Regions from separate parts of the Vibrio sp. R12-SG2-ISO1 genome, predicted to be linked through region 2. Evidence: predicted binding sites of a transcription regulator. Region 2 holds the regulator's gene; each other region holds the start of a gene.
What was found. The regulator PurR, encoded in region 2, represses purine synthesis genes. The targets are predictions, from matches to a motif close to TNANGNAAACGTTTNCNTNA.

Region 1: the regulator PurR is predicted to act here: its motif matches at 2,393-2,412, upstream of folD (bifunctional methylenetetrahydrofolate dehydrogenase/methenyltetrahydrofolate cyclohydrolase FolD).
Region 3: the regulator PurR is predicted to act here: its motif matches at 2,573-2,592, upstream of purL (phosphoribosylformylglycinamidine synthase).

The regions. Positions count from the first base shown of each region.
Region 1 is NZ_JCBDGO010000008.1:260,706-264,987, reverse strand. Features, by position in the region: gene AC6R10_RS06615 (lytic murein transglycosylase) at 1-203, shown strand, start outside; gene AC6R10_RS06610 (GGDEF domain-containing protein) at 337-1,449, shown strand; gene folD (bifunctional methylenetetrahydrofolate dehydrogenase/methenyltetrahydrofolate cyclohydrolase FolD) at 1,468-2,325, opposite strand; tRNA gene AC6R10_RS06600 (tRNA-Arg) at 2,527-2,603, shown strand; gene AC6R10_RS06595 (hypothetical protein) at 2,843-3,544, shown strand; gene AC6R10_RS06590 (competence protein CoiA family protein) at 3,581-4,282, shown strand, end outside.
Region 2 is NZ_JCBDGO010000001.1:388,577-392,858, reverse strand. Features, by position in the region: gene AC6R10_RS01725 (TVP38/TMEM64 family protein) at 1-462, opposite strand, end outside; gene AC6R10_RS01720 (TfoX/Sxy family DNA transformation protein) at 668-1,261, opposite strand; cyclic di-GMP riboswitch class I at 1,466-1,574, opposite strand; gene purR (HTH-type transcriptional repressor PurR) at 1,750-2,754, opposite strand; gene torD (molecular chaperone TorD) at 2,993-3,700, opposite strand; gene torR (two-component system response regulator TorR) at 3,939-4,282, shown strand, end outside.
Region 3 is NZ_JCBDGO010000008.1:461,327-465,608, forward strand. Features, by position in the region: gene purL (phosphoribosylformylglycinamidine synthase) at 1-2,431, opposite strand, end outside; gene mltF (membrane-bound lytic murein transglycosylase MltF) at 2,803-4,282, shown strand, end outside.

The sequences.
Region 1 (4,282 bases), on a different contig from region 2:
GGGCGTCAATGGGGATTACCCGTTTTGATGGCCGACCGCTACCTAAGCTCGACCAAGACATCCAAGCCTGGTTGATCGCACCAGATGATGCGAATGGGCGTGTTTATTTGGTCTACAATAACTATAACGTACTAATGAAATGGAACCGGTCTTACTACTTTGCGCTGGCTGTTTCACACCTTGCGGATGCAATTGTGATGTGATGCGGTAAACAAAAACGACGAATCCTCCTACGTTCAGTCGCGCTTAGCTTGACGGTGTCTATATTTGTTTGACAATAAATAATGTAGCATTATCTAAATAAGTGATTGGTTTTGTAGCAATGACTGGAGCGCGATGAACGTACACCACTTTGTAGCGGATAAATTATCCGAAGTCGTCTTAATGAAACAGCAGCGCCAGATGATGATGATCCGGGTGCTCGCTGTCTTAGGTGTCTCCTTCCTTGCGGCCTTCTCTGTCTATAGTTTTTATCGCAGCGATATTGAACTGGGCACAACGTTGGCCTTTTACTCCTTGGTTGGCATCGTCACCATCAAAATGATTAACCTGCAACATCGCTTTGGTCTTGCTGGGCTCTCTTTTATTATCTACTCCTTGAGTTTGTATCTTATTTTTACCGGAGGGTATGAAGGTACAGGTATTATGTGGGTCTACCCACTGTCTGCCATCGGCATATTTATCAATACTTTTCGTGTTGGAGTGGGATTGTCGGTACTGAATATTGTCCTTACCTCCATGATCTTCGCCTTTGGCTTGACGCAGTTTCCGTACCCATACCATGTAGGGTTTCGCTTGGTATTAACCTTGGTCGCGATGTCAGGTATGTGTCACATCGTGATCTATTTTCAAAGTCAAATGGACGACTATATTTTGAAAATGGATCAAGAGGGCATTCAAGAACTGGCTTACATTGACTCGCTCACTCAGTTGGCCAACCGAGCAAGCTTTATGTCGGTGTTGTCTCACGCGACCCGTCTTAATGAGAACAAGCACACCGCGATCATTTACCTCGACTTAGATAACTTTAAAGCGGTCAATGACCGTTATGGTCACGATGTCGGCGACAATGTGTTGTACGATTTTGCCAAGCAAACAAAAGCCATCGCGCAGCGAGCGTTGGGCGAGCGACTGCAAAAATACGACATTGCCCGTTTGGGCGGTGACGAGTTTGCGATTTTTGTGCGCGATTATGAGTCGGAGCAAGAAGTGGTTGCGTTGGCAGAGCAAGTAGTCGCGCTCTTTTATGGTCACCATTTGCAATCACTGAAAAATATTCACGTCGAGATTGGCGCCAGTGCGGGTATCTCATTTAACAATGAGACGATGACTTTAAGTCAGTGTTTGAAAGTGGCAGACAGAGCGATGTATCTCGCCAAAGAGGTAGGGTCGGGCAATGTTAATGTGGCTAAAACAGCCTCAGAGCCGCGAGAAGAAGCGCTGCTCTGAGGAAGGATAGGGCGTTAGTTATTTGGTATGAAATTGCTCACACGCTAGCATTGTATTCTCAATCAAGCTCGCCACCGTCATTGGCCCAACACCACCCGGGACTGGCGTAATAAAGCTGGCGCGCTCTTTGGCTTTATCGTATTCCACATCGCCGACCAACTTGCCTGACTCCAAGCGGTTGATACCGACATCGACCACGACCGCACCCTCTTTGATCCAGTGACCTGGAATAAAGTTAGGTTTACCTACCGCAACCACCACCAGATCCGCTTGACGCACATGACCTTCTAGATCTTGAGTAAAACGGTGACAAGTCGTGGTGGTACAGCCCGCAAGCAGGAGCTCCAATGTCATTGGTCGACCGACAATGTTGGACGCGCCAACCACCACTGCGTGTTTGCCACGAAGATCGATGTTGTAGCGATCAAGCAGGGTGATGATGCCTTTCGGCGTACAAGAGCGCAGTTTTGGAATGCGCTGCGCTAGGCGGCCCACGTTGTAAGGGTGGAAGCCATCGACGTCTTTTTCTGGATGAATGTGTTCGAGCACGGCGGTAGAGTCGATTCCCGCTGGTAGCGGAAGTTGAACCAAGATGCCATCAATCTCATCGTCTGCGTTCAGTGTGTCAATCAGTGCAAGCAGCTCAGTTTGACTTGCGGTGGCAGGGAGGTCGAACGATTTAGACACAAAGCCCACCTCTTCACACGCGCGGCGTTTGCTGCCGACATACACTTGAGACGCCGGATCTTCACCAACGAGAACCACAGCCAAGCCAGGGGCACGTAACCCAGCGTCTAGGCGCGCTTTCACACGAGCCGCCACTTCGGAACGGACGGTTTGAGAAATCAGTGTTCCATCGATATTTTGAGCAGTCATGACTTTCCTTTAATCACAATGGCGAATAATTTGTGGCGCATTGTCGCAAATAATTGAATGAACATCCATAAGCAAACGTTTGCTTCGGGTTGTTTTTAAACACCTCAACCGCCAATGTCCCTTTTTTAGTCACTTAGATCATAATGATACGAAAAGGTCTTGTGTTAAGACCTCGAACTCGTATAATCCTGTCCCTGTAGCGCGCCCTTAGCTCAGCTGGATAGAGCACGTCCCTTCTAAGGATGTGGTCGTAGGTTCGAATCCTACAGGGCGTGCCATATATCCGAAAAAAGCCCGATAATTCAATGAGTTATCGGGCTTTTCGTTTTTCTGTGGTGCCTCTGTGGTGCCGCTGAAATCTATTTTTATCAACTTTTGTTAAACCCCACCTATTTTCGACTCTTCGTTTTTTTCGAAACATCACTCTCTTTTTGTCTATCCGATCGCTTGCTTCATCTATACAAAATGATACCTTCTACAACTGAGCTATTAAGTAACAAGTTGCATGGAGTTTGCAGTGGCAGGGTTGAGCCAAAAACAGGCAGACGAGTTGATGAGTATCGGGCTTGATGTTCATCAAGTGAAAGCGTGTGAAGACATACTAATCCAAATTCCAAGTGACACCGATCTTGCGTCAATTAAGCGCCTATCTAAAGTGTTGCAACAAGCACAGTCAGGTTTTGACGGTATCAGAAATACCGATCCCAATTTCTATGACGAAATAGAGCGGCAACTTCAAAGCAAAGTGGCATGGTCACGCTCCCTATTAAGCACCATAGCTGAGACATTAGAGGGAGTTCACGCTCAGCAACAAGGTGTCTACGTATCAGAGGTGGATTTTGATTCCAATGAACAAGTAACGCGGGTTACGACTCCCAAAAGCAGGGACTTTCGTCGCTATCAAGCCCTGACAGATCTGTGGCGTTCATGGGGCAAAGTAGTGAAAACCACGAAAGATTCTGAATTTTTCTCCTTCCTTACGATTTGCCTCAAAGGTGGCTTTTCTTTTGACGGTGTCGCTAGTGTTAGAACTCACTACCTCAGGTATTTTTGGGGTAAAACGAAGGAGATCTCGACAGGTGACACAGAACACGAATCAGATCTCTTGGAGGTTGAAATTACTCTGAAAAACGGACAGAAACAGGTCGCGCGTATGAGAGTCCCTAAAATGGATGCGTTGGACAAGGATATTCGCCAACTGAAGAAAAGTCGACGCTAGCCACCGACAATTCATAAACGTGAAGGGAAGAGAGGGATGCTGATACCGTTTGGCTTGAAGGATGATAAATACCTAGACATTAGTGAGGTGCAACGGGGTAGAGCATGTGGTTGTGTTTGTCCAAGTTGCAAACAAAACCTTGTGGCTAAAAAAGGGCCCAATCCGGATAAAATGATCCACCACTTTGCCCACGACAAAAAGTCGAAAGATGAAACGGGTGAGCCGATAGAGTGTCAATATTCATTCTGTGTGGTCGCAAGGCTTGTGATTAAGCAATGTTTAAAGGAGCTGGATCAGTTTGAGATACAGTTGCCTGATTGGAAGCTTGAATTAGAAAAGAGAGATGATTACGGAAGGGAGGTCACCGTCTCTGGATATGTGACTCAAGCCCATCATTTAACGATTGATGATTTTGAAGTCGAGCCTTCGGGGCACTATTCAGAGCTCGATATCCTTTGTCACATAAATGGGTATTTGGTCGGTATCCACTTTAGTTATCACGGCAGGCCAATGATTGGGGGAAACGAAAATTTTAGTGCCGTTTCAATTGTGGATATTGATTTAGAGCCCTTGCAAGACCTTTACGATAGTTTTGACCATAAAGAGCATGAATCATTTAAATCACTGGTGATGGACTATGTACTAAACGTTGGGCAAAGATCTTGGGTGACTCATGCTCGCTATACCGCCAGATATTCAGAGTTGACCGAAAAGCTAAACTCACTCGTCGAGGAATCC
Region 2 (4,282 bases):
AAGACCCATCAAGAGGTTGATCAAAAAGAAAGGGAACACCGGTATAAGGCGCAGTGAGAAGAGATAAAACGCACCATCTTTTTCGACCCCTTGGTTAATTGTCGCGAGCTTATCGCCAAACTTGCTTTGTACCCACTCTTTGAGTAAAAAGCGGCTGCTTAAAAACGCCAAGGTGGCACCTATCGTACTGGCAAAAGAAACGAGCAATAAACTGGTCCAAAAGCCAAACAGCGCAGCGCCAAGCAAGGTGACGACGGCTGCTCCAGGGATCGAGAAGGCGGTGATAGCGACATAGGCGAAGAAGTAACTCAGCGCGGCTAGGGCAAAGTGGGTGTCAATGATTTCAGCCAGCGCTTGCTGCTGAGCTTTGGCGTTATCAAGTGTCAGGTATTGACCAAAGTTTGCGCCTAAAAACACAATCAGAGCGAGCAAACCAATACCTAAAAGCAGTTTCTTGTTCATATGGATCCCTTTGAAAACATCATCATTGATCATTGTTAGATATGAACCAAAAAGCCAGTAAAAAATTTCGCCCTAAGGGGAAAACACGTTGAATTCTATGACTAAGGAATGGAAACGCTGAAAAAGCATCGGCTAAAAACGTCTCAAGCCAGCGGTGTTCGGCTGGCTTGAGAAGGGTATTGGAATTAATGAGCGCTATCGCTGACTAGCTTTGCAGCTGATTCAGGAGCTCGTCGCGTCTTGCTTGAGGGACCACAGACCAGTGCGTGCCTTTAATTGCCCCCTCAAGTGCCCACAGCAGGTCGATGCTGACGTCGGCAGAGTGTGTGGAACGAATCGCTTTATACGCTTCCACTGCGCCCGTCTGCTCCAAACGGGAGACACTGTCGATACCCGCTTTCTTGAGCATTCGCTCGGTCGCTAGACGCAAGTTCGGCAGATCTTTCAGGCGCGTTGGTTTGGCGTTGGTTTGACGCTGCTTGTCTTTGTTGGCCGCCTCTAGTGCAGTGTTTGCCATCGCAATAGTCTGAGCGACATCCTGATCCCAGTCATGGCCAAGGGCGTAGTATTTGGTGACCACAGGGAAACCACGCTTTTTATACACGTATGGCTCGAGTCCCTGAGCATTAAACTGTTGGGCCAACGAGTCGTCGGCGCGTATGTGAAGTTTGTCATTTACCACGAGGGCAAACATGGTGTCATCAGCGAAGATTCCGAATCCACCAAACATTGAGCGAGACTTGATCTTGCCCAATGGTTCAAACAATCGCATTGAGTCTTTTAAAATTGGTTTATCCATGCTGTTATTCTCGGTGTATTACAATACGCCACCAAATTCAGGTCCGAGAGATTAGCAAAAATATGCAGGTTTTGTGTCAGTAGGGTGTCATTCTGGCTCATAAAAGAATAATCCTACTCACGGTGTGAGCGCATAATGCGCGCGCAACGTTTAACTCATTGTATTCTTTGCTTTTGATAAAGAATTACGAAGTGCACATTTGCCATCGGCAACCCCGCTACCAAGCAGTCATCAACGTTGAAATAGTTGAGTGGCTGCAACAGGCCGGAAGCTTTGCGTCCCATCCTTTCGAAATGGTTTGCCCTGTTCGTGGCATTCGTCGAACATAATAAGCATAAATAATTTATGGGCTAAACATCACGTTTTGATGGGTTAAATGTGATCTTAGTTCATAAAATAGAGGGGTGTTACCGAGAGAATAAAGCCCAGCGGATGAGAAGTATTCTCGCTGGGCTAGTCGATGTGATGTGCTGAACTTGTTCGTTGGTCTATTTCACCGTCGCCACGGTATCGCGCTCGACGATTTCTGGGTGCATTTCAAAAATACGTTTTTCATGCTCTTTGTCTTTAATACGTTCGAGCAAAATCTCAAATGCGTTTTTACCCACACGGCGCTTCGGCTGGTGAACCGTCGTTAGCGGTGGTGAAAAGTACTCGGCTAGCTCAATGTTGTCATAACCAATGACCGACATGTCTTCTGGAATACGAATGCCTTTTTGCTGTAAACGGCTCATCAAACCGAGCGCCATCGTATCGTTGAAACAGAATACTGCGGTTGGCTTTTCGTCCATGGCGACGATTTTGTCCGCGGCAAGCACGGCGGTATCGCACTCAAAGTTACCTTCTAAGATCCAATCTTCGTTGACGCTCAAACCCGACTCGTTCATTGCGCGCTTAAAGCCTTGGATGCGCTCTTGGCAGGCCGCTTTTTCAAAATGCCCACTCAAGCAAGCAATGCGCTTGTGGCCGTGATCAATCAGGTATTTTGTTGCGAGGTAGCCGCCTTCTTCCGAGTTGTCGATGATTTTATCGGCTTGTGAGCTTTCCGGGCCCCAATCCATCACCACCTTAGGGATGTCTTTATGACGGTCAAGCATTTCGCTCAACTCTTCGGTCAAATCTGAACACATCACTAAGATGCCATCGACGCGCTTTTCCGCCAGCATGCGAATGTAGTCACGTTGTTTCTCGTAGATGCCGCCAGTGTTACACAAGATCAAGGTGTAGCCTTGACGGTAGCAGTAGCTCTCAACCCCGTCGATCACTTCCGAGAAGAAAAGGTTGGTCGATTGAGTAACCAGCATGCCTATTGTGCGTGTCGAGTTACATTTCAGGCTGCGTGCAACGGCACTTGGGGCATAGTTCAACTCTTGAACCGCTTCCATCACTTTTTCTTGCGTGGCTTCAGCGACAAAGCGTGTTTTGTTGATCACATGGGATACAGTGGTGGTCGAGACACCCGCTAAGCGAGCGACGTCTTTAATCGTGGCCATATGGTTTTGTCCTGTCGATGACTGCCTACTATTCTATGAAAAGTTAAGTCTATAAAAGTAAAGTCTATACAAAGTTTAGAGTATGTAGACAGAAAGTATCAGAAACACAAAAACCGCCCTCAAAAAGCGGTTTGTATTTATTAGTTTTATCGTTTGCGAACCGGATTGTAGTCCGCAACGTCGATTTGGGCAAATAAAAAACCCGCCTTTGGGATCTCGCCACACCTTTTGTATGGGCTTAATCGCTATCGCCTTGCAGGTAGGCTTTATCCAATTGAATGAACGCGCACAATAGCGACGACAGCGCCGCATAGAAGCCGAATGTGTCGAGGCGCTGGCAGCGCTCGGCAAACCTCTCAATCCAAGGGAGTAGATGCTGCTCAATAAAATCGGCTTGCTCTTGGTAGGCGAGATGCGTGTCGCCTGCCGTCTGCTCTGCTGCATGAGCGCCGCGCACAATCAGGTTACCTAAAAAATCCAACTCTATCGCGAGATGATCAGAAGGTTCATTGAGCCCTGAATGCACGGCCACGCCATGTTGTTGGAGCAGAGTGTCCATCTGTTTGGCGGGCTCCCCATTGAGCAGTCCGGATTCATCTAAGTAGACAGAGGCGTAAGGCAACGCGCTGTCTCGGTCGGATTTTAAAAACAGGTCGCAATAGTCGGCTGATAGTTCCAACTGAGCATCTGGCCTGTCTTGCAATCGGTTCAATGTATCGATGAGCCTGTCTGCGGCTACGTTAAGCTCAGGGGTTTGTGCAAGTCCCGTCAGAAAGGTACGTGTGTCCACCGAATGATATTGGGCCAGCTCTTGCTCTGAGAGCTCTTTGGCAAACACGCTCGAAAACCACCAGTAGAGCTCGGCGCGTTGCTCATCAAAGGCGCGCTGCTCTTTTTCGGCGGGAGATAAAGGGTCGGAAATCTGGGCGTTAGGTGTCTCTGGCATGATGGGCTCTCAACTGAATCAGATGCCGTTAAGTCTAACGGATAAAAATGAACAGCGGTCAACCTGATTATGAGAAGAAATGGTCAAATATGGCAATTTGTGAACAGGGCAGCAAAGCTTGCTTTGCATCAATGAATCGCCAACTTTTCACCTCCCAAAGAGGACAAAGATGGAGTTGTGACTAATTATGAATAGAATAAAGCCATTGAATCAGTGTGTGAATAAGTGAGTAGAGCCGATGAGCTACCACATTTTGGTTGTTGAAGATGATGAAGTGACTCGCCGTAAATTGGCGGGCTACTTTCAAACCGAAGGGTATCAGGTGAGCCAAGCTGAGAATGGCGCGCAGATGCGCGACGTACTCAGTAGCAGTCGGGTCGATTTGGTGATGCTGGATATCAATCTGCCCAGCGAAGATGGCTTGATGCTGACGCGTGAACTACGCAGTCAATCGGACATCGGTATTATCTTGGTGACCGGGCGTACCGACAGCATTGATAAGATTGTTGGTTTAGAAATGGGCGCGGACGATTATGTCACCAAGCCATTTGAGCTTAGGGAACTGCTCGTCAGAGTCAAGAA
Region 3 (4,282 bases), on a different contig from region 2:
CATCTTCAACACGACCAAATGCGGTGATCACCAATGAAAGTGGTGAGGTCACCTCTTTGCTTTCACCATTATCTTCCCATTTAGTCTTCATCGACATGGAGTCTTTACCCACCGGGATAGTAAGACCTAGCGCTGGACATAGCTCTTCACCGACGGCTTTCACGGCTTCGTAAAGACCGGCATCTTCGCCTGGGTGACCTGCTGGAGACATCCAGTTCGCTGACAGTTTGATGCGCTTGATATCACCGATATCTGTCGCTGCAATGTTTGTTAGAGACTCACCTACTGCTAGACGTGCTGATGCACCAAAGTCTAGAAGAGCCACTGGTGTGCGCTCACCCATAGACATGGCTTCACCGTGGTAAGAGTCATAGCTTGCTGCGGTTACCGCGCAGTTTGCCACTGGAACCTGCCAAGGACCAACCATCTGGTCACGCGCAACAAGACCAGTTACCGAGCGGTCACCAATAGTGATCAGGAAGGTTTTCTCTGCCACTGTTGGTAGGCGTAGGACGCGATCAACCGCTTCGTTAATTTCGATGCCATCGCGATCAATCGCTGGGCTATCGACTTTAAGCGTTTTCGCATCACGGTGCATCTTCGGCGTTTTACCCAACAAGATGTCCATTGGCATATCAATTGGCGTGTTGTCGAAGTGAGAATCTTCTAGTGTTAGATGACGCTCTTCAGTAGCGACACCCACAACCGCATAAGGCGCACGTTCACGCTTACAGATAGCATCGAATACTTCCATATTCTCTGGCGCCACTGCCATTACGTAACGCTCTTGAGATTCGTTACACCAGATCTCAAGTGGGCTCATGCTCAGCTCGTCGTTTGGTACGTCGCGTAGCTGGAATAAACCACCACGTTCGCCATCATCACACAGCTCTGGTAGTGCATTTGAGATACCGCCTGCGCCCACATCGTGGATAAACGCGATTGGGTTGCTCTCACCAAGCTGCCAACAACGGTCGATCACTTCCTGACAACGACGCTCCATCTCTGGGTTTTCACGCTGTACAGAAGCAAAGTCAAGATCTTCCGCAGACTGACCTGACGCCATTGAAGAGGCCGCACCACCGCCAAGACCAATGTTCATCGCAGGACCACCCAGTACGATGAGTTTTGCACCCACAGGGATCTCTTTCTTCTGAACATGCTCATCACGGATGTTACCCATACCACCAGCAATCATGATTGGCTTGTGGTAACCACGGATCTCTTCACCCGCGTGAGAGGTCACTTTCTCTTCGTAAGTACGGAAGTAACCCAGTAGGTTTGGACGACCAAATTCGTTGTTGAACGCCGCGCCACCGAGAGGGCCTTCTAGCATGATATCAAGGGCGTTGACGATGCGACCTGGCTTACCAAAATCGGTTTCCCATGGCTGTTCAAAACCAGGAATACGTAGGTTAGAGGTAGTAAAACCAACCAGACCAGCTTTAGGCTTACCGCCAATACCCGTTGCGCCTTCGTCACGAATCTCACCACCAGAACCGGTAGACGCACCTGGCCAAGGCGAGATAGCGGTTGGGTGGTTGTGCGTCTCAACCTTCATAAGGATGTGCGCGTCTTCGTGGTGGTAGGTGTATTGACGAGTATCGGGATCTGGGAAGAAACGACCTACTTTTGAACCCGTCATAACCGCTGCGTTGTCTTTGTAAGCAGACAAAACGTGATCAGGTGTCGTTTCAAATGTGTTCTTGATCATCTTAAACAGCGACTTCTCTTGATCAACACCGTCGATCGTCCAGTCTGCGTTAAAGATTTTATGACGACAGTGTTCTGAGTTTGCTTGAGCAAACATCATCAGTTCGATGTCGTTCGGGTTGCGACCCAGTTTAGTGAAGTTTTCTACTAGGTAGTCAATTTCATCTTCCGCCAGTGCCAAGCCCAAGGAAACGTTTGCTTCTTCAAGAGCAAGACGACCGCCCGCAAGAATATCAACGTGAGCAACAGGCTTAGGTTCAGCAACGCTAAACAGTGCAGAGGCAGCATCAAGCTGAGTAAATACGGATTCCATCATGCGGTCATGGATGAGTGCTTTCACCGCATCCACTTGTGCGTCGTTTAACGCTACCGATGATTCAATGTAGTATGCCGTACCACGCTCTAGACGCTTAACGCTTGAAAGGCCACAGTTATGGGCAATGTCGGTGGATTTAGAAGACCAAGGAGAGATGGTGCCCGGACGAGGAGTCACAAGCAACAAAAGACCTTCAGGTGCGTGCTCTTCGATCGTTGGGCCGTAGGTCAACAACTTTTCTAGCTTTGCTAGTTCAGCGTCAGACAGATCTGCGGTAAGGTCAGCAAAGTGCATAAACTCAGCGTAAATACCTGTCACAGGCAGGTCTTGTTCACGACAAAGTTCTACTAGTTTGTTAACACGAAACTCAGAAAGAGCTGGGGAGCCACGCAAAATTCTCATGTGCTTAGGTCTCTTATGCAATTGATTAAGATGATATTGGAATAAATTCAATACGTTATAAAAAACAGATCAAACCTATACCAATCGCACCTCTGCGTTTGCGAGCGCATTATATAGCAATTGGTTTTGTGATGTAACACCAAACGCAACCGTTTGCGTCATTTTTTTCATCGGCGTACCGCCAGCACAATCGCCGCAAAGCCTTTCTTTCCTGTCCCGTCCACAAGCTCACCCTGTACGGAAGAGCATGAGCCATCATGGCCTGTGAACATGATGATTTTTTGAACTCTGCGGCTTCGCCGTCGATAGTTTCTTGCCTTGTGATGACACTTTGATATAAATGCCCTACTGGAAGTATGAGACTCTCTTTAATGAACAAGTATGACTTTAGCCCGCTGAAAGCCTTGTGCGCGCTGCTTTTTTCTGCGCTTTTTTTGACGGGATGCCAAATTGAATCTAAGCCGAAAAGCGAATTAGACCAAATTCGCGAACGTGGAGTGCTTCGCGTTGGCACCCTCAATAACCAGCTCTCCTATTATATTGGTCCTGATGGCCCGGCAGGCCTTGATTACGAAATCGCCCGTGAATTTGCCAACGAGCTTGGTGTGCAATTGGAAATGAAACCGGCCTATCGCATTTCGAGCCTCTACCCAGCGCTGGAAAAGGGTGAGATCGATATTATCGCGGCGGGCCTCAGTCAATCACCTGAGCGCATGAGCCGTTTTCGCCCTGCCCCCGCCTATTATTACGTCAGTCAACAACTGGTGTATCGCAAAGGGCAGTGGCGACCACGAAATCTAGAGCAGTTGATTGAGCGACAGGCCGAGCTCATTGAAGAGAACGACGGCAAGCCCGTTTTAAGTATTGTCAGTGACTCTCACTTCAATAAGACGTTAGGAGAGATTCAAATCGACTACCCGGAGTTTACCTATAAGGTCGACGCCAATGTCGATGTCAATGACCTGCTCAAGCAGGTCTCTGATGGTGAACTGCTATTTACCGTCGCAGACTCAGTCGAGATCTCGCTATCACAGCGGATTTATCCCGATGTGGCACTGGCGTTTGAGCTGACCGAAGATCAGCCCATCTCCTGGTTCTTACGACGCAGCCAAGACGAAAGCCTCTACGCCTTGCTGATCGAGTTCTTTGGTCATCTACAACAATCCGGGCATCTCGCCTCACTGGAAGAGAAATACATCGGCCATATCGACAGCTTTGATTACGTCGATACCCGCGCCTTTATCCGCGCGTTGGATTCCACGCTACCGACGTGGTCGCCACTGTTTAAGAAATACTCCGATGAATTTGATTGGCGATTGGTCGCAGCACTGGCTTATCAAGAATCACACTGGAACCCTCGCGCCAAATCACCAACTGGGGTTCGTGGCATGATGATGCTGACGCTGCCGACGGCCAAAAGTGTAGGTGTGACCAACCGACTCGATCCCGAGCAATCGGTCAGAGGTGGGGTTGAGTACTTGCGGCGCATGGTGGCGCGCATTCCAGACACGATCGAAAGCCACGAGAAAATTTGGTTTGCGTTGGCGTCGTACAATGTCGGCTATGGTCATGTAATGGACGCCCGCCGCCTGACGAAAAAACAAGGCGGCAACCCCGATGCTTGGTCAGATGTCAAAGACAGACTGCCCCTGCTTCGCCTTAAGAAATACTACAGTACCACTCGCTATGGCTACGCGCGGGGTGATGAAGCACGCAACTATGTGGAGAATATTCGTCGCTACTATCAGAGCATTATTGGTCACGTTGAACAGAAGGAGTCCAGCATTGAGGACCTGACCGTTGATGATCTGGTGGTGATCGAACTGCCAGATGAAGAAGAGCCGGAAGGCG